Linked DNA regions of Azoarcus sp. KH32C. The protein of the gene in region 1 interacts with the protein of each later gene in a pairwise test. Links are inferred from orthologs where the notes say so. Each region holds a gene or a part of one and is shown in the gene's direction. Other genes may lie near its edges.

Region 1 (11,820 bases):
CAAGAATCAGTGCATGACGCGGGGGGAGAGTGACGGCCTGGAGTTGTTCGGCGTTCAGATTGGCAAGCAGATCGGACATGCGTTTTTTCCTCTAGAGGCCGAGATTCTAACCGGCACGGGCATCAAGACTGGCATCTCCACCACTGTTGCGGCGCTGCAACACGACCCTTGAAGTTGTCTGACCATTGGACTAATTTCCAATTGTGCAAAGCAACACAGGTTTGAGCGGGATCAAGGCAGGCCACGGTTTGAGGCTTCAAAATCCGCTCCGCTCGACATGACGCACTGCAATAACCGCGCGCACCACCGGCCCAAAAAGCGGATCCGTGCGGCGCAAGATACGGCCGAAAATGGTCGATTGGAGAAGCAAATGATGAAGACCCCAAAGCTGCTGCCCTGGTATGCCCGCAAGGCAGGCGTATCGATCGAACGTGCCACGGTCCTGTGGCACAAGGCCGTACGTGAGGCAACGGCTGAAACCGGCTGGGTTGGCACCTCCGAATACTGGGGCGAAGCGATGAACTCCTTCCTCCGCCTCCTCGAAGAAGAGCGCGACAGCTTCTGCGCTCCGCACGTGACACCCTTCGTGCGCACCCAAAACCGTATCTGGCGCCTGCCGCTGACCGCGATGGAAGACATGTTCGCCGCCTTTTCGGCGAACTGGCAGCGCCACGACGGCACGTCGCGCAAAGCGGCCTGAGCCGTCATCCCGAATTCGCGCCCTCCGGCGCACCCATCTTCCTCCCTCTCCCTCAGTGGAGATTCAAGCATCCGGCGCAAGTCCGGGTGCTTTTTTTTGCCCGCATTCCCCGTCGACCCGTAGCGCGTCGCGCACGAGCCGGCAGGGCTTCGCGCTATACTTGCGCGTTTTCCACGCCTTTAGCCCCTCCCATGCAGGACAAATACACCCCCGCGACGGTAGAAGCCGCTGCCCAACAGCACTGGGAAAGCACCCAGGCGTTCCGTGTCACCGAGGACGCGAACAAGCCCAAGTACTACTGCCTGAGCATGTTCCCCTACCCCTCGGGCAAGCTGCACATGGGCCACGTGCGCAACTACACCATCGGTGACGTGCTCGCCCGCTATCACCGCATGCGCGGCTACAACGTCCTGCAACCCATGGGCTGGGACGCGTTCGGCATGCCGGCGGAAAACGCCGCGATCCAGAACAACGTGCCGCCGGCGAAGTGGACCTACGCCAACATCGACTACATGAAGGGCCAGCTGAAGCGCCTGGGCTTCGCGATCGACTGGTCGCGCGAGCTCGCGACCTGCAAGCCCGACTACTACCGCTGGGAACAGTGGCTCTTTACGCGCCTGTACAAGAAAGGCCTGGTCTACAAGCGCCTCGGCACCGTCAACTGGGACCCGGTCGACGAGACCGTGCTTGCCAACGAGCAGGTCATCGATGGCCGCGGCTGGCGCAGCGGCGCTGTGGTCGAAAAACGCGAAATACCGATGTACTACATGAAGATCACCGCCTACGCGGATGAGCTTCTCGACGCGCTTGACGGCCTGCCGGGCTGGCCTGAGCAGGTCAAGCTGATGCAGAAGAACTGGATCGGCCGCTCCGAAGGCGTCGAAATCCATTTCCCCTACGACCTGTCGACGGTCGGCAGCTCAGGCGTGCTGAAGGTCTTCACGACCCGCGCCGACACCCTGCTGGGCGCGACCTACGTCGCCGTCGCGGCCGAGCATCCGCTTGCGCTGCAAGCCGCGAAGAACAATCCGGAACTCGCCGCCTTCGTCGACGAATGCCGCCACGGCGGTATCGCCGAAGCCGATCTTGCGACGATCGAGAAGAAGGGCATGCCGACCGGCCTGCGCGTCGTGCATCCGATCACCGGCGAATATCTCCCGGTGTGGGTCGCCAACTACGTGCTGATGGGCTACGGCGAAGGTGCGGTGATGGCCGTCCCCGCCCACGACGAACGCGACTTCGCCTTCGCAACCAAGTACCAACTGCCGATCCAGATGGTCGTGCGCTCGACCCGCGACGCTTATTCGGAAACCGCCGCCCCGTGGCAGGACGCCTACGCTGAACCCGGTCGCCTCGTGAATTCGCGCAAGTACGACGGCCTGCACTTTCAGGACGCCGTCGATGCGATCTCGGCCGACCTGCAGGCCACCGGCCTCGGCATGAAGCGCACCCAGTACCGCCTGCGCGATTGGGGCATCTCGCGCCAGCGCTACTGGGGTTGCCCGATCCCGATGATCCACTGCGACGACTGCGGCGACGTCCCCGTGCCGGACGAGCAACTGCCGGTCGTGCTGCCCGAGAACGTCGAAGTCACCGGCCGCGGTTCGCCGCTGGCCAAGATGCCCGAGTTCTACCAGTGCTCCTGCCCGAGCTGTGGCAAGCCGGCACGGCGCGAAACCGACACGATGGACACCTTCGTCGAGTCGTCCTGGTACTTCCTGCGCTACGCCTGCACCGACAATGCCACTGCGATGGTCGATTCGCGCGTCAATTACTGGGCGCCGGTCGACCAGTACATCGGCGGCATCGAACATGCGATCCTGCACCTCCTCTACTCGCGCTTTTTCACCCGTGCGATGCGCGACGAAGGCATGGTCAACGTCTCCGAGCCCTTCACCAACCTGCTGACGCAGGGCATGGTGGTCGCCGACACCTACTACCGCGAAGCCGACAACGGCAAGAAGGATTGGATCAACCCGGCCGACGTCCAGGTCGAGCGTGATGACAAGGGCCGTCCCGTCGGCGCGAAGCTCACTGCCGACGGCCAGCCCGTCGTCATCGGCGGCACCGAAAAGATGTCGAAGTCGAAGAACAACGGCGTCGACCCACAGGCGCTCGTCGAGCGTTACGGCGCCGACACGGCCCGCCTCTTCATCATCTTCGCCGCACCGCCCGATCAACAGCTCGAATGGTCGGATTCCGGCGTCGAAGGCGCGTACCGCTTCCTGCGCCGCGTGTGGTCCTTCGGCCACGCTTTCGCAACCGAATACAAGGCGGCTCTGCCCGCCAGCCGCAGCCTGGCTTCCGCCAAGCTGCCGGAAAGCCTGGCCGCCGTGCGTCGCGAAATCCACACCTGTCTCAAGCAGGCCAACTACGACTTCGGCAAGCATCAGTTCAACACCGTCGTTTCGGCGGCGATGAAGATCCTCAACGCCCTCGAAAAGGCCGCGCGCGACGATGCCGCGGCCCACGCGGAAGTTGTCGAAGAGGGTCTGTCGATCCTGCTGCGCCTGCTCGCACCGATCACGCCACACGTCGCGCATGCGCTATGGAGCGAGTGTGGTTTCGCCGGCGACCTGCTGCAGGCCGCCTGGCCGGAGCCGTCGGAGAGCGCGCTCAAGCAGGACGAGATCGAACTCGTCGTGCAGGTGAACGGCAAGCTCCGCGGCAGCGTGAAGGTCGCCGCCGACGCGCCGACCTCGCAGATCGAAGCCCTCGCGCTGGCCTCGGAAGCCGCCGTGAAATTCATGGAAGGCAAGCCGCCGCGCAAGGTCGTGGTCGTGCCGGGCCGGCTCGTCAATATCGTCGTCTGAGGAAGCTCCGGATGTCCCACAGCCGTTCGCGTCGCCGCACGCTCGCTGCACTCGCCGCCCTCGCGACAGCCGGAGCGCTCTCCGGCTGCGGCTTCCAGCTGCGCGGCCCACGGCCGCTGGCGTTTTCGAGCATCTACTTAGGTGTAAGCACCCAGAGTGACCTGGGTGCGGCGTTGCGGCGCCGGATTCGCGCCAGCGGCAGCACCAGCGTCGAAGACGATCCGGCAAGAGCCGACGTGCGTCTCGAAATCCTGCGCAACGAACGCCACCGCGACATCCTGACGCTGACCGGCGCCGGCAAGGTCCGCGAGTATGAACTGACCTACTCGATCGCCTTCCGGCTCGTCGACCGCTCCGGCGCGGAGCGAATTGCCCCAACGGTCATCACCGCGAAACGCGAATACAATTTCGACGACTCGCAGGTGCTGGCGAAGGAACAGGAAGAGGCGCTGCTATACAACGACATGCAGGGCGACCTGGTCGAGCAGTTGGTGCGGCGCCTGGCCGCCGTCAAGTCGTGATCCTGCGCCCGGACCAGCTGCCAGGAATCCTCGAGAAACCGCTCGCCCCGCTCTACCTGCTGCATGGCAACGAGCCGCTCCTGGTGCTCGAAGCCGCGGACCTCATACGTGCCGCGGCTCGTCGCCAGGGTTACACGGAGCGGGAAACGCTGGTTGTCGGACAAGGCTTCAAGTGGGATGCACTGAATGCCGCCGCCGGCAATTTTTCGCTGTTCGGCGGTTCGAAGCTAATCGACCTCCGCATCCCCAACGGAAAACCCGGACGGGACGGCGGCGACGCGCTGCAACGCCACGCACGCAACGCGACCGACGGCGTCGTCACACTGATCACACTACCGGAACTCGACTGGGCGGCCCGCAAGGCGGCTTGGTTCACGGCGCTATCCGAAGCCGGGATTGCAGTCGAACTCAATGCCCCTGAACGCGAACGCTTGCCGGAATGGATCGGCGCACGACTCGCGCGTCAGAAGCAGAGCGCGGCGCCCGAAGCGCTCGCCTTCATCGCCGATCACGTCGAAGGCAACCTGCTCGCCGCACACCAGGAAATTCTCAAACTCGGACTGTTGCACGAGGAAGGCAGGCTGAGCCTTGAGGACGTGCAGGACGCGGTGCTGAACGTCGCGCGCTACGACATCGACAAACTCCGTCACGCCGTCCTCGAGGGGGACCCGTCGCGCTGCGTTCGACTGCTCGAAGGCCTACAAGGCGAAGGCGCCGCGCCGCCACTGGTGCTGTGGGCGCTCGCCAACGAAATCCGCACCCTCGCCTCACTCAGCACAGGTGTCGCGGCCGGCCAACAACTGACAGCGCTGATGAAGGCGGAGCGGATCTTCGACGAACGGCGCCGCCAGGCCATCCAGCGCGCGCTGCCGCGACTTCAGCCTGCGGCCCTGCGCGCGGCCCTGCTGCACGCGGCAAAGATCGATCGCATCATCAAAGGACTTACCGCCGGCGACGTCTGGGACGAGTTCCAGCAACTCGCCTTGCGCCTCTCGCGACGCTGACCGCTGCCGTAGCGACGCGTCACAGCTTCGCGCCATCCCTTCCGCACTGCCCACTGGCCGCGAAGGCACGTTCGATGTTTTAATCGTCTTTTGATTCGCAACACCGAACGCTCATGGATATCCAGGAATACATGCAGACCTTGGGCCGCCAGGCCCGCGCCGCGTCGCGCCAACTGGCGGCGGCATCGACCGCCGACAAGAACCGCGCGTTGCTCGCGATGGCTGCTGCGATCCGCGAGCGCAGCGCCGAACTTCTGGCCGCCAACGCCCGCGACCTCGAAGAAGCCCGTGCTGCCGGACTCGAACCGGCGATGATCGACCGCCTGACCCTCAGCGCGACGGGCATCGAAGCGATGGCCGCCGGCCTCGAACAGATCGCCGCCCTGCCCGATCCGGTCGGCGAAATCACGGACGTCAAGCGCCGTCCATCCGGCATCGAAGTCGGCAAGATGCGCGTACCGCTCGGCGTCATCGGCATCATCTACGAGGCCCGCCCGAACGTGACGGCCGATGCGGCAGCGCTCTGCCTCAAGTCCGGCAACGCCGCGATCCTGCGCGGAGGCAAGGAAGCCCTGCACTGCAACCAGGCGATCGCGGCCTGCGTCCGGAGCGGCCTCGCAGCCGCGGGCCTGCCCGAAGCCGCCGTGCAGGTCGTGGACACCACCGACCGCGCCGCCGTCGGCCATCTGATCACGATGCCCGAGTACGTTGACGTGATCGTCCCGCGTGGCGGCAAGGGCCTGATCGAACGCATCTCGCGCGAAGCGCGCGTGCCGGTCATCAAGCACCTGGACGGCAACTGCCACGTCTACGTCGAAACCCAGGCCGATCCGGACAAGATCACTCCGATCGTCGAAAACGCCAAGACACAACGCTACGGCACCTGCAATACCGCCGAGTCGCTCTTGATCGACCGTGCCGTCGCCAAACGCTTCCTGCCCGAGATCGGACGCATGCTGGCGGCCAAGCACGTCGAAATGCGCTGCTGCCCGGAATCGCTCGCGATTCTGCGCGAAGCGGGAGTCGATGCCGATCGCCTCGTCGCCGCCACGGAGCAGGACTGGCATGAGGAATACCTCGCCCCGATCATCGCCGTCAAAGTCGTCGCCGGCATCGACGAGGCGATTTCGCACATCAATGCCTACAGTTCGGGTCACACGGAAGCCATCATCACCGAGAATCACTCCCGCGCGATGCGCTTCCTGCGCGAAGTCGATTCGGCCTCGGTCATGGTCAACGCCTCGACCCGCTTCGCCGACGGCTTCGAATACGGTCTCGGAGCCGAAATCGGCATCTCGACCGACAAGATCCATGCGCGCGGCCCGGTCGGCCTAGAAGGGCTGACGAGCCAGAAGTGGATCGTGTTCGGCAATGGCGAAGTGCGGCGCTGAACGCACGACCAACCGGGGGACAAGATGGGGATCCTGAACGGCCTGCGGCGATCGGTCGCACTCCTTTTCCTGGTTTTCTGGGCCTGCGGCGCGCAAGCGACCACCGACGTGGCGGGCATCGGTTTCGACGACGCGACAACCGTCGCAGGCCAATCGCTCGCCCTGAACGGCGCAGGACTTCGGACCCGAATGGTCTTCAAGGTCTATGCGATCGGCCTTTATCTGCCGCAACGCGCCGGCAACCTTGCCGCAATCCTCTCTGCGCCTGGAGCGAAACGAATCCGCCTCGTGACGCTGCGCGATCTGGATGCCGAGCAGTTCGTCGGGGGCTTGCTGGAAGGCCTGAAGAAGAACCATACGCCGCAAGAATTGGCTTCGCTCCAGCCCTCGATCGACGCATTCCGCAATATCATGCTGTCGCTGAAGGAGACCCCAAAAGGCACCCAGGTCCTGCTCGACTCGATTCCCGGCAGCGGCACGCGGCTGACTGTCGGCGGCACGCGTCGCGGCGACGACATCCCCAACGAAGGCTTCTATCCGGCCCTGCTCCGCATCTGGCTCGGCGAACACCCCGCCGACGACGAACTCAAGCAAGCCCTATTGGGCAAGGGCAGCTGAGGCTCGCTTGATCGCCACCCGCCGTCCACCTTCGATGACCGAATTCGCCGCAGTCATCGAATTGCCCTTCGGACATTTCGGCATTCGCACCGCCGAGGACCGCGTGCAGGAACTCGTCTTTCTTCCGCCCGACGCGACCCCCAAGTCTCCCGACAATCTTCTGGCCGAGCGCGCCGCGCATCAAATCGCGCTCTGGATCGAAGATCCGGACCGCCCCTTCGACCTGCCGCTCGTCGAACGCGGCACGGCTTTCCAGCGCCGCGTATGGGCGGCCATCACAGCAATCCCGCGAGGCCGACAGCGCCGTTACGGCAGCATCGCCGCGGAACTCGGCAGCGCCGCACGCGCCGTCGGGCAGGCCTGCGGCGCCAATCCCTTTCCGCTGGTGGTTCCCTGCCACCGTGTCGTCGCCGCAGGAAGCCTCGGCGGCTTCGCGAACGCCACGGACGGCTACCTCATCAGCGCGAAACGCTGGCTGCTCGAATTCGAAGCACGGTCGTGAGCAGCACGGAAAGCCGACTTCCGGCCGAGACCCTTGCCGAGCTCGATGCCTTCAACGACGCAATGTGGCTCGAGCACGGCCTGTCGAAGAACACACTCGCGAGCTACCGCAGCGATCTCGCGCTATTTGCGCATTGGCTGCAGCGCCGCGGCGGCACCCTTAGCCAAGCCGACGCCGCCGACCTGATGGCCTATCTGGCCGAATTCAGTCTTGCCGCCCGTCCCACCAGCCAGCGACGACTCCTATCGTCATGGCGCCGTTATTTTCATTATCTCCTCGCTCAAGGGCGCATCGACACCGATCCCACCGCTCTGCTGGATCCACCGATGCGCACCGAGCGTTTCCCGAAAACCCTGACCGAAAGACAAGTTGAAAGCCTCCTCGCGGCTCCCGACCTCGACACCCCGACCGGCCTGCGCGACCGCAGCATGATCGAGGTCATGTACGCCAGCGGATTGCGCGTATCGGAACTCGTCGAACTCAAGATCTTTTCGGTCAGCATCAACGACGGACTGGTCAGGATAATGGGAAAAGGAAACAAGGAGCGGCTCGTCCCGCTCGGAGAAGAGGCGGTCGACTGGCTTCGACGCTATATTCAGGAAGCGCGTCCGATATTGCTTGCTCGCCGCAGTTGCGACGAAGTCTTCGTCACGCGGCGAGGCTCCGGCATGAGCCGCCAGATGTTCTGGCGCATCATCAAACAATACGCGCTCGTCGCCGGGATTCCCACGGACCGCATTTCGCCCCATACCTTGCGCCATGCCTTCGCAACCCATCTGCTGAATCATGGCGCCGACCTGCGAGTCGTGCAGATGCTCCTCGGACACGCGGACATTTCCACGACCCAGGTCTATACGCACATCGCGCGCGAACGACTCAAGTCCCTGCACGAAATTCATCATCCCCGCGCTTGAGGCCGCCGCATTGCCGTCGCATAATCCGCAGGATCGACCGCGGATTACTCCCATGAGCAAAATGCAACAACATGCGCCCGAAACTCCGGCGACGCGATTTCTCAAGCAACATCACATCGCTTTTTCTACCCATCTTTACGAATACGAGCCTCACGGGGGAACGAGCGTTTCGTCGCGCGAACTAAATGTTTCGGAACACTCCGTTATCAAGACGCTGATAATGGAAGATGAAAACGGCGAACCGCTTGTTGTGCTGATGCATGGCGACCACAAGGTGTCGACGAAGGAACTTGCGCGCCAGACCGGACGCAAACGCATCGAGCCTTGCGCCCCCGAGGTGGCCAATCGTCATTCCGGCTATCTCGTCGGAGGCACCTCTCCTTTCGGACTGCGCAAGCGCATGCCGATTCTCATGGAAAAAACCATTCTCGACCTGCCGCTCATCTACATCAACGGCGGCAGGCGCGGCTTCCTCATCGGCATTCACCCGCATGATGTGATCCGAATTCTCCAGCCGCAACTCGTGGAGGTCGCGATTTGATTCGTGACTTTATGCCCTGATTAATCCCCGGAATTGCGAAAAAGATTTTAACCGCCGAATTTTGCTGGCAGAATATCCGAAGCCAATCATGGATCAGAGCGCATCCCGACACCGGGACCGATCCGAATTGACACCGATCTCGCAATAACCACATGTACAAACGGGGATAAAAATGGAAATCGCCAAACTGTCGCTGACCGAATTGCGTCGTCTTCAATCGAAGATCGAGACCGAAATTCGGCGCCGCAGCGACGCTACGCGTCGCGACCTGCTCAAGAAGATGCAGAAGATGGCGGCCGATGAAGGTCTATCCCTGAGCGACCTGCTGCCTAATGCCGCAACCGAAGAAAAGGCAGCTCCGGCCAAGGCCAAAGCCAAGGGCAAAGCCGCCAGCAAGAAGACCGGCACGGTTCCGGTCAAGTACCGCAATCCGGCCAACCCGTCGATCGGCTGGAGCGGCCGTGGCCGCAAGCCCCAGTGGGTAATCGACTGGCTGGGGCAAAACAAGCCCTTGGCCGATCTCGAAGCGAAAGCGGAAGCTTGATCCGGGCGCCATGCGCCCGACATCCCGAGCTTTCAGCTCGCCGTCGCGGGAGGAGAAACCCCCTCCTTCCCGCGCTGAATGAATACGCCCACGCGGCGCACTCCTTTCATCACGCCGATCTTGGCAATCCGGATCTTCACCCACGGCGCGCCGAAATCGTCGAGCAGCAGCTTGACGACGAATTCCCCGAGCGTTTCGATAAGATTGAAATGCTGCTCGGCCAGCTCCTTGCGTATCCGCTCGATCACTTCCGCATAGTTGATGGTATCGGCAATATCGTCGTGCTCGGCGGCGGAATCGGGAACACCGAAGGTCAGGTTCAGCTCGACCGTCTGCGGCGCAGCCTTCTCGCGCGGATAGATTCCTATCCACGCCTGCACTCGCAGCTCCTCAATGAAAATAAAGTCCATGGCGGTTCCTGATTAGAATCGCGGCAATTCTAGGTGAAAACATGACCCTGCTGCCTCTCTTACTCGCCGGCTACCTTCTCGGCTCGATCCCGTTTGCGATTGTCTCAAGCCGTTTGTTCGGCTTGGCAGACCCGCGCAAGTACGGATCCGGCAATCCGGGCGCCACCAATGTACTGCGCAGTGGCAACAAAGGCGCGGCACTGATGACCCTGGTCGGAGACTGCGCAAAAGGCTGGCTCGCGGTGTGGGCCGCGCAACGTCTGGGCTTCGAACCCACGATCGCCGCACTCGCCGGCCTCGCGGCCTTCCTCGGCCACGTCTTCAGCGTCTTCCTGCGCTTCAATGGCGGAAAGGGCGTTGCCACCGCGCTTGGTGTTCTCGCCGGCATCAGCGGATGGATCGCATTGACCGCGCTGCTCGTCTGGCTCGCCGTCGCCTTCACCACTCGCTACTCGTCCGCGGCAGCCCTTGCCGCTGCCGTCGCAACGCCTATTGCCGGCTATCTGATCCTTGGCTCTACTCCGACGATCACGGTACTCCTGCTGATCGCAGCCATCCTGATCTGGCGTCACGCCCCCAATATCCGCAAGCTGCTCAACGGCACTGAAAGCAAGATCGGTTCGCGCAAGAAGGCCTGACGCCTTATGCTCCGGCCGCAAGCGCATTCGGCGACCGTAATGCTGCAAGCGGCCAGCGCGGATACACTCGCACGGCGAAGTCCGGATTGACGACCTGACCCGCCTTCAACCTCAGCGCGCCTGCAAAAGCAATCATGGCGCCGTTATCCGTGCAAAGCTCGGGTTCGGGATAGTAGACACGCCACTTCCGCCGACGCGCCGCACTATCCAGCCTTTCCCGCAAGCGACGATTGGCCCCTACGCCGCCGGCGACGACGAGCCGCGAATGCCCGGTCTGCTCCAGGGCCTTCAGCGCCTTCGCGCACAACACCTCGACGACCGCCTCCTGGAAATCCGCCGCCAGATCCGCGACGTGCGCCGGATTCCACGCATCGCCGGAGACAACATTCAATACCGCCGTTTTCAGGCCGCTGAAGCTGAAGTCCAGATCGCCCGAGCGCAACATCGGCCGCGGCAACGCAAAGCATCCGGGCTTTCCGGACTCCGCCAAGCGTGCCAGTTGCGGACCGCCGGGGTAGCCCAGTCCGATCAGTTTCGCCGTCTTGTCGAAAGCCTCGCCGGCGGCATCGTCGAGCGACTCGCCCAGCAGCGCGTATTCGCCGACGCCGGTCACTTCCATCAATTGAGTATGCCCCCCGGAGACCAGCAGGGCCACAAACGGAAACTGCGGCGGATCCTGCGCCAGCAGAGGTGAAAGCAAGTGCCCCTCGAGATGATGAACCGGCAGGACCGGCACATCCAATGCGAGGCCCAGCGACTCCGCATAGCTCGCGCCCACCAGCAACGCTCCGGCGAGCCCTGGACCCGCGGTGTAGGCAATGGCGTCGATCTGCGGCAGCCCGCAGTCCGCCGCCTCAAGCGTCTGCCGTACGAGAACCGGCAAGAGCCGTATATGGTCACGCGATGCAAGCTCGGGCACGACGCCGCCATAGGCCGCGTGCAGGTCGATCTGCGAGTGCACCCGATGCCCGAGCAATCCGGCATCGGTATCGAATACCGCCACCCCGGTCTCGTCGCACGAAGTCTCGATTCCCAGCACTCTCATCCTTGCCCCAGTCGCTCTTTCCGCGTAAGAAACCCGCATTCTAACGACCTTGACAAGCCGAAGCTAAGTTTCTGCTTGGCTTATCCGGAGTCAGCCGATATAATTGCTCTCTTTTCCGCCTACAGAATCCACAAGGAAGTTCGCAATGCCGGGTATCCGCGTCAAGGAAAACGAACCGT
Region 2 (11,599 bases), 430 kb from region 1 along the record:
GAGAACGACGACATCCGAAACGGCATCAAGGAATACGCCAACTGGCCGACGATCCCGCAGCTCTATATCAAGGGCGAGTTCATCGGCGGCTGCGACATCATGCGCGAGATGTACGAGAACGGCGAACTGCAGTCGATGCTCGCCGAAGCCGGCGTCGTCACGAAGTAAGACCCCTGCCGCCGCCTGCTCAGGCGGCACCGGCGGCGCTGCCTTCCGTCTTCCTCATCCTCGCGGCAGACTTGTACAGCAAGTGTCGCGCGAGAAGGTGGGGAGGCATGCGCAGCCAATGGGCGCGCAAGTAGATCGCGCTTCGCGCGATGAGCGCCCCGACATCCCCGCTTACCTCGTTGTCCGGCCTTAGCGCTCGGGCATAGAGCCCGTGAAGGAGCGGCGACGCACGCGTTCCGGCTCGAAGTCGTTGGACGGTCTCGGTCGGGACAGGACTGCCGATCAGCCGCTGCGCGAGCGTCAGACCCAGCGCCGTCGGCGCGGCGAGCCCGAGCTCCGTCGCGGCGGTCTCCACGCGCAGCCAGAAGTCGGGCGCGCGCGCGCCGTCCCGAATCAAGCCGTCGATGTCGAACAGATCCCGCAGTCCGTTCGGAAGCTCGCCGTCGTGCACGAGGTGCACGATGCTGTGGATGAGCAGGTGCTCGGGGCGTGGGATGCGGATCGACGGGAAGCCGTCGAGCGGTCTCGCGGACTCGATGATGTGACGCGCGTCTGGCGCATGGCGCGATGTCAGCGGCAGGATGGTGTGATGGACGTCGAGGACGGTGCCGCGGCGCACGTTCACCATCGGCGGCAGTTCGTGCATCCATTGCCGGTAATAGCGCTGGTCGTAGGCGTCGTTCTTGCCCGAAGTCCAGCCGGCGATCATCAGCCGCAGTTCGACGTCGCCAATCGTTTCACGGGGTACGAGGATGTCGATGTCGCCAAAGAGGCGCCCGTGGCTCACGGGGTGATCCGACATCGCATAGGCGGCGCCCTTGAGTAGCACGGCGGGTATTCGCAGGGCCGCCAGCGCACGCTGCAGGCAGTGGATTTCCCAGCGGACCGACTGGCGCTGGCGCTCGCTGAGTTGGGCGACGGCGTCGAGGTGGCGCTGCGGGGCTGGTGGAAGCGGGATGTTCGCCTGCCGCAGGCGAACCGCCAGAAGTCCGAGCAGGTTGGCGGCCCGCCCGCTGGCGATCAGTGCCGACCAATCGCCGTCCGCGAGTCGGCAGGCGCGAGCCGGGTCCTTGAGGACCTCGATCAGCGGTGGGGCGGAGGCGTTCATCGACATCGGGTCAGCCGCCCGTGATGGCATCGATCAGGTTCAGCGCGCGCTCGGTCGAATCGTAAGCAATCTCGAAGCAGCGCGCCCCGTCGAGCATCGCGCACAAGGCGCGAAAGCCGGTTTCGCCCATGCGGTCGCGGTTGAAAGACTGCTCCGCGATGCGGGCGAAAGCTTCCGCTCGGCCGATTTCGTCACACCAGGGATCGGCGTCGGCGACATAGCGCGGAAAGACGACCCAGCGGCAGCGCGCGGTCTTTTCGGCCTTGGCGCGCGATTGGGGCGGGGGCGCAGCATGGGTGACAGTGCCCTTGCGCGTGTCCTGGTAGACCGGTCCGAGCGTCGCGCCGGGGAAGGCGCCGACGATGTCGATCGACGCGTTCTTGAGGCAGATCGGGCGCGGGTTCGGATGCAGGCGGGCGGTTTCGGGATCGAGTATCGCCAGCTCGTCGGAGAGGAGCCGCCAGTCCTTCAGAAAGGTCAGCGCCGCGCACAGCGTGCTCTTGCCGGCACCGGGAAACCCCGGCATCACCAGGGCGTCTGAGTCTCGCGCGACGACCGCCGCATGCATCACGAGATAGCCGAGCGGTCGCGTGGCGAGACACCAGTTGAGTCCCCATTCGAACAGCGCGGCGGCCTGCGCCGCCGGAAGCGGCAGGAAGGGCTCGTTGTGGTCGAGCAGGAACTGGGCTTGCGGCCGGAGCCAGCTGCGCACCCCGGCCCCCCGCGCGATGCGGACGTCGAAGTCCGTGAAGGTGTCGGCGCGCCCGGTCTCGACGGCGTCGGGGTAGAAGAAGTCGACATGCGCGCGAACCGACCCGAACGGCGAGCGGAGTCGCAGCGTGACGGGGGCGATTCGGAGGGTTGTGTCGATCAATGCCGTTGCCTCGTCGATGAGGGGCGAGGCCAGTTTTACGCATCCGTCAGGATTTCACGCTGTACCAGTTCACGGATCACGCCGATCACGGTTGTTTCCGTGTCGGTGGTGCGGGATCCGGCGTCGGTGAGATGGTGGACGAGTTCCGCCGTATCCTCCTGGCCCGTCGTGACGATGCGCCGGACGACTTCGTGCGCGAGGGGCGACACGATCCAGTAGTCGCCGGAGTTCCGATCGAAGACGACGGCCGCACCGTCGCCGTCCCACGCGGGCGAGAGAGCAAGGGATCGCCCGGGGTACGGGCGGATCGACGGTCCCGGTGGCAAGGGTGTGGCCAAGCGTGAGGTTGCGACAGGCGGTTACTTGCCCTTCTTGCCGCCGCCGGTCGTCGTTGTGGTGGTGCCGGAGCTGTTGGTGCTGGTTCCCGCGATCGTGCAGACGGATACGAGGTCTGAGGTGAAATCGTAGGTCTGTGTGATGAAGGCGATCACTTCGCTCTCGGTCATGCCGGTGTTGCCAGGGCAGGTCATCGAGGAAGGACAATAGGTGCCGGTGGTCTTTAGCGCATTCCACATTTCCAGAACCTGCCAGCGCTGGATCGGATAGCTCGCGAAGGAACCACCGCCGTTCAGCCATGCGGCAATCAGGTGGCTCATTAGCACGCCGCCGGAAAAGTTGGCCGGAAAGGCCAGGATGGCCCACAGGCTGGTATTGGAAATGGCTCCCGGCAGGATGCTGCTGACCAGGGTGCCCGGCTGGCCGATGACCGACGCCGGATCCAGTATCGAGTGCCCGTTGTTGCAGCCGAGAGAGTCCGTGAGCCCAGTATTGAAGGTCGGTGGAGTGGCGCCGGCCGGCCACTTGGAAAGCGTGTCCTGAAGCTTCCAAACCGTCGGCGAATTTCCGCCGGTACAGGTCACGCTGGCAGGCTGAGCGCTGAGATTGCCACTGATGGCGGCCGACGGGCTTTGACAGCTGACGGCGCCGAGCGCGGTACGTGCCTGGACGGAGAGGAACACCCCCGCACCGCCCGCGGCGGCGCCGATGAAGCCACGCCGGGACCGCACGCTCAAGGGGGGCGTTGCGGCATCGGGCGCTTCAAGCGCCTCTTGGCCGGGCATCGGATTCTTATTCATGGGCATCTCGTTTCCCGTTTGCAGCATCGGTGCGTAGAACAGGCATGGTCTGCTGAAGCCTCAGCAAGATTGGTGCCGCTTTTTACAACATTGCAGATGCCTGTTTTTAAGGTAATTTTTTGTCTGCTGATACACGCGTACTTGGAAGTGTAAGAATCGCCGACACTTCCGGATGGAATGCGCTTCTGGGGCGCACGTTTCCAACCTAGCTCAGGCGAAGGGCCCGAACAAGCCGTTTGTCATGGCCTTCGTGAATTGATTCATGCGGGAGCGTTCGGTGCGCCGGACGGCGCACCGAGGGGGATGCCGCCGGGCGGCGGCATGGACAGCTTTACTGCAGGGCGGCGCGGGCGCGTGCGACAGCGGCGCGGACCTGTTCGGGGGCGGTGCCGCCGATGTGGTTGCGCGAGGCCAGCGAGCCTTCGACGGTGAGCACGCCGAATACATCGTCCTGCAGGCGCTCGGGAGCTCCCGGCACGTGCGCCATCGCCGCCCGCAGCTCGTCGAGCGAGAATTGCGGCAGGTCGCAGCCCTTCACGTCGGCGGCGCGGACCGCCAGGGCGACGGCTTCGTGGGCGTCGCGGAAGGGTAGGCCCTTCTTGACGAGGTAGTCGGCGAGATCGGTCGCGGTCGCGTAGCCCTGCTTCAGCGCGTCGCGCATCGCATCGGCCTTCACGCGGATGCCGGTGATCATGTCAGCGTAAATGCGCAGCGTGTCGATGACGGTGTCCGCCGTGTCGAACAGCGGTTCCTTGTCTTCCTGGTTGTCCTTGTTGTACGCAAGCGGCTGGCCCTTCATCAGCGTCAGCAGCGAGATCAGGCTGCCGTTGACGCGGCCGGTCTTGCCGCGCACGAGTTCGGGGACGTCCGGGTTCTTCTTCTGCGGCATGATCGAGCTGCCGGTGCAGAAGCGGTCGGCGAGGTCGATGAAGCCGACGCGCGGGCTCATCCACAGGATCAGTTCCTCGGAGAAGCGCGACAGGTGGGTCATCAGCAGCGACGACGCAGCGCAGAACTCGATCGCGAAGTCGCGGTCGCTGACGGCATCGAGCGAGTTGTAGCAGACTTCGTCGAAGCCGAGCTCCTGCGCGACGAATTCGCGGTCGATCGGGTAGCTCGTGCCGGCCAGCGCGGCGCTGCCCAGTGGCAGGCGGTTCACGCGCTTGCGGCAGTCGGCGAAGCGCTCGGCGTCGCGGCGGCTCATCTCGAAGTAGGCCATCAGGTGATGGCCGAAGGTCACCGGCTGGGCGACCTGCAGGTGGGTGAAGCCCGGCATCGGCGTCGCGGCGTTGGCTTCGGCGACGTCGAGCAGGTTCTTCTGGAAGTCGCCGATCAGCGTGAGGATCTGGTCGATCGCGTCGCGCAGCCATAGGCGGATGTCGGTCGCGACCTGGTCGTTGCGGCTGCGGCCGGTGTGCAGGCGCTTGCCGGCGTCGCCGACGAGCGCGGTGAGGCGCTTTTCGATGTTGAGGTGCACGTCCTCGTCATCGAGGTTCCAGCCGAATTCGCCGCGCTCGATCTCGTCGAGGATCTGCGCCATGCCGCGCTCGATGTCGGCGAGGTCCTGCGCGCCGATGATGCCCTGGCGGGCGAGCATCTTCGCGTGCGCGAGCGAACCGCGAATATCCTGGCGCGCCATGCGCTGGTCGAAGAACACCGAGGCGGTGTAACGTTTGACGAGGTCGGAGACCGGTTCGGTGAAGCGGCCGGACCAGGCCTTGGCGGGCTGCGAGGAAGTGGTGTCTGTCATAATGTCCGTCTTGCGATGACTGCGCCGTGGCCGACCGGGCGAAGGTCGCGCAGTTCCAGCCGCGGGCGGGGTGCGCCATGATGGCCGCGCGTGCGGTCAACTGGCGGAAAAGGCCGAAAGTATAAAGCAAAAGCCGGGGGACTTCCGGCGGGCGTCCCAGGGCTGCGGGTGCGCGAAACAGGGGGAAAGGTGGCGATGAACGAAGGCGTGTTGCGGGTGGTGATCGTCGATGACGAGGCGCCGGCGAGGGCGCGCCTGCGCGATCTGCTGGGGGACGTCGCGGCGACCCAGCCGACGGTGCTGGCCGGCATGGCGGCGAACGGCGTCGAGGCGCTGCGGCTGATCGAGGCCGGCGAGGTCGATGTCGTGTTGGCGGACATCCGGATGCCGGTGATGGACGGGGTCGAACTTGCCCGCCACCTGGGACGCCTGGAGCGGCCACCGGCCGTGGTCTTCACGACGGCGTACGACCAGTACGCCGTGCAGGCCTTCGAGTTGGCGGCGGCGGATTACCTGCTGAAACCGGTGAGGGCCGAGCGACTCGCGGAGGCGCTTGCGCGGGCGCGACGCAGCCTGCGGCCGGCCGATGAGGCCTTGCAGCGCATTGCACCGGGCGCGCGCCAGCATTTCGGCGTCAGCGAGCGCGGGCGGATCCTGCTCGTGCCGATCGCCGAGGTGTTGTTCCTGCGTGCCGAGCTGAAGTATGTCACCGCGCACACCGCCGAGCGCGAATACCTGCTCGACGAGTCCCTGGTGCAACTCGAAACCGAATTCGCCGGACGATTCCTGCGCATCCACCGCAACTGCCTCGTCGCGCGCAGCGCCGTCGTCGGCGTCGAGCGCGCCGGCGAGCAGGAAGGCGAGGCGCACTGGGAGATCTTGCTCGCCAATGATGCCGGGCGCCTGCCGGTCAGCCGCCGGCAGTGGCCGACGGTGAAGCAGGTGCTCGGAATCTAGGCGGTGGATCGATTCGCGGTCCGGATATGCTCTTCATTTTTAAAGAGATATAGGCCGATGTACTTGTCGTTGTAATGTTATTTGCCTTGCGGCATGCGTATGGATTTAGTACTCTTGCAAGTTGAAATGTACAAATTCTTGCAAATAGGGAGCGAGCATGAAAATCGTTTTCAGTGCTGTTCTTGTCGGGTTGATTGGCATCACCAACGCATACGCCCAGGATCAGGCAGGAGCCCAAGCGGCGCAGTCTGGGGCGGCGTCGGCCAGTTCGGCTGGGTCTGCGGGTTCGGCGGCGGGAACTGAAGCAGCGGCGGGGGCTGAAACGGCCGCAGGGGCTGCGGCGTCGGAAGCCGCATCGGCCGCCGCCATATCCGGCGAGTTGGCGACCGCCGCTCAAGCGGTCGGACTTGCGGGGCTCTCTACCACGAGCCTCGTGGCCATCGGTGCCGGTGTCGTCGCGGTTGGCGCGGCTGCCGGCGGCGCTGCGGGCGGAGGCGGCGGCACGACCGGTACGACCGGTACGAGATAAGCAGCGCCTTCATATTGCTACGCCAATCACCCGCCGATTTTCAGGGCGGGTGATTTTGTTTCACGCATCCCTCCGGTAGTTTCCTTTCATGCTTCGCGTCTCGGTTGTTCTCCCGGCACTTGTCGCCGGCGTGTTTCTTCACGGCTGTGCGTTTGCTCCTGGCCAGTATCTCGATACCGCGCAGTTTGCCGGCGAGCAGTCTCCCGAGAATGCGCGGGTGGAGCTGGTGTCCATCACGCCCAAGCTCCTTGCAATACAGGAGGCCGGACGCAAGGCGGACCAAGTGCCTCGCGCCCTGTTGGACTACTCCCCGGATTCGTATCGCATCGGATCTAACGATGTTCTGCACATCACCGTGTGGGATCACCCGGAGATGACCGCGCCTTCGGGGCCGCAGCAAACGCTGGAAGCGAATGGCCGGGTCGTGCGGCCGGATGGAAGTCTGTTCTACCCTTATATTGGCGAAATCAAGGCCGCCGGCCTGACGATAGAGGAATTGCGAGCCACCATTGCGCGGCAGTTGACGAAGGTCGTCACGAAGCCCCAGGTGGACGTCGCGGTCATCAAGTACGCGAGCCGCAAGGTGGTGCTGTCCGGCGCGTTCAACGACACGACCCAGCAGCCCATCACGTCGGTGCCGCTCACACTGCTCGAGGCGGTCGGCAAGGCCGGCGTCAAGACGCTCGACGCGGACTTGTCCAGCCTCATCCTGAAGCGTGATGGACGCGAATACCGCCTCGATCTCGATGCCCTCAATCGCAACGGCGCGAATCTAGATGGCATTAAGCTGAAAGATGGCGACCAGATCCATCTCGCCTATAACGATCGCCGCCGCGTCTATGTCATGGGCGAAGTCGGCCAGCCGCGTGCCCTGCCGTTCAAGACACGCGACCTTAACCTCTCGGACGTCATTGGCAGTGTTGGTGGCCTGCGCCAGGAAACCGCCGACGGCAAGGCGATCTACGTGATCCGCGGCGTCGAGGATCTCGAGCGCGACACCGCCAAGGTGTTCCAGCTCGATGCTAAGTCGCCGGTGGCCTTCGTGCTCGCAGAGCGCTTCATGCTCCAGCCGCAGGACGTCGTGTTTGTCGGGCCCGCCGGGATCACGCGCTGGAACCGCTTCATCAGCCAGTTGCTGCCGTCTGCCACTCTCCTAAGAACGGGCGTTGGCATCGAAAACGACATTCGCGTCCGCTAATCGGCTTCGGCATCTTGGTTCCCTATCGTGTTCCGGTTGCGGCGTTGTTTGCCGCAGGCGCGCTGAGCGCCTGCTCGCCGCTCATGCGTGGCGCAGTCGACACGTTTCGTGCGAGTGTCGCGTCCCCGCCGGAACTCAACGTGAAACGCGACGACGTCATGGCACGTCCGCGTTATCAGCTCCGGCTCGATAGCCCCTTCGGTGCGGCAGTGATGGTCCTCGGGCGAGTCACCGGATCTGAAGAGTACTGGGTAACGTCGAGCCGGCAGGTGTTCGTCATCGAGCACGGTCTCATTCGGCGTAGCGCTGGTTTTCCCGAGAATCTGGAAGGGACGCGCTTCATCGCCGAATCCGGGCAGTCACCCGATCCTTTTGTGGCTGGTCTGCATCGTATCGGAACCGACACCTACAGCACCCGCGAAGTCGATTGGATGCCCGGCTATCGCTACGGGGTGCGCATCCGCTCGCGTTTTCAACGCGTCGGCATCGAGGAGCATGAAATTCTCGGCGAGCGGCGAAGCTTGCTCCATATCGACGAGCATCTAAGGGGTGAGGGCACCGGCTTCGAGGCGACCAACCGCTACTGGGTCGATCCGCAGGATGGTTTCGTCTTCATCAGCGAGCAATCGCTGTTTCCGGGCCTCAGCGTCCGGCTTACCCAGTTGCGCCCCCGCCGGGAGGCGTCGCGATGATGCGTACGATCCAGCAACTTTTCTTCGTGTTGGTGATGCTGGTCGGGGGAGGTGCCTCGGCGCAGGTCGCGGTGGCCGTGGAGGGCAGGGTCGCGCATCCGGGAGTGCTGGCACTGACGGGGCAGGCGAGGCTACTGGACGCGCTGCGTGCGGCGGATGTGCAGCCGGATGCCTATCTGCTCGGCGCGGCGTGGCTCCATCGGGATGCGATCGCCGCGCAGCGCGAACTCAAGGTCGGCCTGCTGTTCGATCTGGCGGTGGTGGAGCAGGCCGCGCGTCTCGAAGGCAAGGCCGACCTCGGTGAGCTCGCCGGGCGTCTGGCCGACCGAGTGCGTGCCCAGCCGGTCACCGGGCGCCGGACCGACACGCTCGATCCGGTGCGGGTCGAACTCGAGGCGCGCAGCAATCGCCGACTCGGCGACGGCGATCGACTCGTCTTTCCCTCCCGTCCAGTCGACGTGACCGTCACCGGCGCGGTGCAGGCCGACTGCGTGTTGCCCTTCGTCGGCCTGCGCTCGGCCACGCAATATCGTTCCGACTGTCCGCTGCATCCTCACGCCGACCCGGACTGGCTCTACATCGTCCAGCCGGACGGGCAGGTCCTGCGGCGCGGCGTGGCGCTGTGGAACCAGGATCGCGACCAGGCGCTCGCACCCGGGGCGCGTCTCGTCGTGCCGTTGAGCGGAAAGGCGCTCCGCGGCCGTGCTGAAGGTCTGAACGAGGAGCTTGCCGGTTTTCTTGCTACGCAGCCGGTTCCTTCAGCGGAGAGCGCGCGATGACGCGCTCGCCGCTCGCCGTCGCCCTGGCCCTCGCCGGTGCATTCGCCGGTGCATGCGCCGGAAGCGCCGGCGCGCGTGCCGGAGACGCGCTTCCGGCGGGCCCGATGCCGGTAACCGGCGATTTCGGCGGCATCGGCCTGCTGCAGATGCCATCGGCGCGCATGGCCGAGGCGGGTGAACTCGCCGTGTTCTACAGTCGCGTCTCGCCGTATGGCCGATTCGGTTTCACGCTGCAGCCCTTCGATTGGCTGGAAGGCACCTTCCGTTACGCCAGCATCTACAACCGCCGCTATGGTCCGGACGCGCTTAGCGGCAACCAGAGCTTCAAGGACAAGGCCTTCGACCTCAAGCTGCGCCTGCTCCAGGAGGATGCGTTGTGGCCTCAGGTCTCGGTCGGCGGACGGGACATTGCCGGAACGGGCCTCTTCTCCGGCGAATATGTGGCCGCGAGCAAGCGTTTCGGGGACCTCGACCTCAGTTTGGGCATGGGCTGGGGCTACGTCGGCAACGCGGGCCGTGTCGACAATCCCCTGAGCTGGATCGACAAGCGTTTCGATGTCCGCCACGATGGTACGCAAGGCGGGCAGGGCGGCGAATTCAACGCCCGCAGCTGGTTCCGCGGCCGTGCATCGTTGTTCGGTGGCGTGCAGTGGCAGACGCCTGTCCCCGGCCTACAACTGATGCTCGAATACGACGGGAACGACTACCGCAACGAGCCTCTGCACAACCGTCAGGAGCAGGCGTCGCCGTTCAACGTCGGCGCTATCTACCGGCTGTCGGACTGGATCGATGTCCGTGCAGGCTGGGAACGCGGCAATACCGCGATGATCGGCATCGTCATCCATTCCAATCTGAGCCGGCGCAGCGCGCCGACCAAGCTCATGGATCCGCCGGCGCCGCCATTGCGCAAGACGCCGCCGCCGAGCCCGGCGTCCGAGGCCGGCCAGGACTGGTCGCAGGTCGCCCGCACGCTCGAAGACAACGCCGGCTATCGCGTCAGCCGGATCGCGCGGCGCGAGCGCGAGATCGTAGTCGAAGGCGAGCAGACGCGCTATTTCCACGCATCGAAGGCGATCGGTCGGGCCGCGCGCATTCTCGACGCAAACGCCGCAGGCGATGTCGACTGGCTCACCGTCGTCGACACGCGCTACGGCATGCCACTGACCGAAACGAGCATCAAGCGCGACCGCTTCCGCGACGCCGCAGGGCAGGATGGCGATGCCGAGGCGCTCGAAGATCTGCGGCGCACCGTCGAACGCATCGCTCCGTCGCCGCACGTGGACCGCGAGCTTCATCGCGCCAGCGCGTCGCCGCTCACCTACGGTGCCAGCGTCGGCTACCGCCAGAACCTGGGCGGGCCAGACAATTTCATCCTGTACCAGTTCAATGCCAACTTCGACGCCGAATACCGGCTGAGCCCCGGCACCTGGGTGGCCGGGCGGATCAGCGCCAACCTGCTGAACAACTTCGACAGCTTCGATTACACCGCGCCCAGCGGGCTGCCGCGCGTGAGGACCAATCTGCGCGAGTACTGGACACGCTCGGACGTCATCCTGCCGTATCTGCAGCTCGGCCACGCGCGCCGGCTCGACCAGGATCTATACGGGATGATGTATGGCGGCTTGCTCGAATCGATGTTCGCGGGTGTCGGCGGCGAGCTGCTGTACCGGCCGATGAACGAGCGCTGGGCGCTCGGTGTCGACGTCAATGCGGTGAAGCAGCGCGGGTTCGAGCAGGACTTCAGCCTGCGCGACTACAGGACCGTAACTGGCCATGTCACTGGTTACTACCGCGGCGTCCACGACGTATTGGCCAAGGTCAGCGCGGGGCGGTACCTCGCTGGCGACTACGGCGTGACGCTGGACCTGTCGCGCGAATTCTCCAATGGCGTGCGCTTCGGCGCCTGGGCGACCGTCACCGACGCGTCCAAGAAGGCCTTCGGCGAAGGCAGCTTCGACAAAGGCATCTACATCTCGATCCCCTTCGACGAACTCATGACCACATCGACGATGCGTCGCGCCGATCTCGCCTTCGCTCCGCTCACGCGCGACGGTGGCGCGCGTCTCGACCGCGCCTTCCCGCTGTTCGAGCTCACCGAAGGCCGCAATCTCGACCTGTTCCATCAAAATTTCAGCAAGATCATCGAGTGATGCCGAACGAGCCTTTCTTCAAACGCATCCTGGTCGTCTGTGTCGGCAACATCTGCCGCAGTCCGACCGCCGAGCACATCCTCCGCCAAGCGCTTGAAGGCAGCGGCTGCACGGTCGAATCGGCTGGGCTGGCAGCGCTCGTCGGCAAACCGATCGACCCCACCGCGCTCGAAATCCTGACCGGGAAGGAGCAGTCGCCCGCGCCGCACGCCGCACGTCAGGTTACCCCGGCGATGCTCGCGCAGGCCGATCTGATCC

The links.
Region 2: the proteins of AZKH_RS06255 (region 1) and AZKH_RS04390 interact in binary tests that used the Escherichia coli proteins (3 or more experiments, as listed by UniProt). The link is inferred for Azoarcus sp. KH32C from one-to-one orthologs.

The regions. Positions count from the first base shown.
Region 1 is NC_020516.1:1,390,665-1,402,484, reverse strand. What follows is about bases 4,311-7,290. They hold AZKH_RS06255 (glutamate-5-semialdehyde dehydrogenase), read left to right. Parts: upstream 4,311-5,151; coding sequence 5,152-6,429; downstream 6,430-7,290. Other genes in these bases: AZKH_RS27610 (methylated-DNA--[protein]-cysteine S-methyltransferase), read left to right, coding at 7,082-7,290; AZKH_RS06250 (chalcone isomerase family protein), read left to right, coding at 6,454-7,047; holA (DNA polymerase III subunit delta), read left to right, coding at 4,311-5,038. Also shown: AZKH_RS06280 (UvrD-helicase domain-containing protein), read right to left, coding at 1-79; AZKH_RS06275 (hypothetical protein), read left to right, coding at 371-700; leuS (leucine--tRNA ligase), read left to right, coding at 892-3,513; LPS assembly lipoprotein LptE, read left to right, coding at 3,525-4,034; more of holA, read left to right, coding at 4,031-4,310; more of AZKH_RS27610, read left to right, coding at 7,291-7,549; site-specific tyrosine recombinase XerD, read left to right, coding at 7,546-8,463; ybaK (Cys-tRNA(Pro) deacylase), read left to right, coding at 8,516-9,004; AZKH_RS06230 (H-NS family nucleoid-associated regulatory protein), read left to right, coding at 9,177-9,548; AZKH_RS06225 (dihydroneopterin aldolase), read right to left, coding at 9,581-9,958; glycerol-3-phosphate 1-O-acyltransferase PlsY, read left to right, coding at 10,000-10,596; tRNA (adenosine(37)-N6)-threonylcarbamoyltransferase complex transferase subunit TsaD, read right to left, coding at 10,601-11,641; rpsU (30S ribosomal protein S21), read left to right, coding at 11,787-11,820. UniProt on the Escherichia coli protein: Catalyzes the NADPH-dependent reduction of L-glutamate 5-phosphate into L-glutamate 5-semialdehyde and phosphate. The product spontaneously undergoes cyclization to form 1-pyrroline-5-carboxylate.
Region 2 is NC_020516.1:962,058-973,656, forward strand. Bases 4,354-7,112 are described here. They hold AZKH_RS04390 (LytTR family DNA-binding domain-containing protein), read left to right. Parts: upstream 4,354-5,231; coding sequence 5,232-5,993; downstream 5,994-7,112. Other genes in these bases: argH (argininosuccinate lyase), read right to left, coding at 4,354-5,036; AZKH_RS26150 (hypothetical protein), read left to right, coding at 6,151-6,522; AZKH_RS04400 (polysaccharide biosynthesis/export family protein), read left to right, coding at 6,611-7,112. Outside these bases: grxD (Grx4 family monothiol glutaredoxin), read left to right, coding at 1-168; AZKH_RS04365 (nucleotidyltransferase family protein), read right to left, coding at 188-1,276; AZKH_RS04370 (HprK-related kinase A), read right to left, coding at 1,287-2,150; AZKH_RS04375 (hypothetical protein), read right to left, coding at 2,186-2,488; AZKH_RS04380 (hypothetical protein), read right to left, coding at 2,510-3,286; more of argH, read right to left, coding at 3,618-4,353; more of AZKH_RS04400, read left to right, coding at 7,113-7,720; AZKH_RS04405 (YjbF family lipoprotein), read left to right, coding at 7,804-8,412; AZKH_RS04410 (capsule biosynthesis GfcC family protein), read left to right, coding at 8,409-9,191; AZKH_RS04415 (YjbH domain-containing protein), read left to right, coding at 9,188-11,341; AZKH_RS04420 (low molecular weight protein-tyrosine-phosphatase), read left to right, coding at 11,341-11,599. UniProt on the Escherichia coli protein: Member of the two-component regulatory system BtsS/BtsR, which is part of a nutrient-sensing regulatory network composed of BtsS/BtsR, the low-affinity pyruvate signaling system YpdA/YpdB and their respective target proteins, BtsT and YhjX.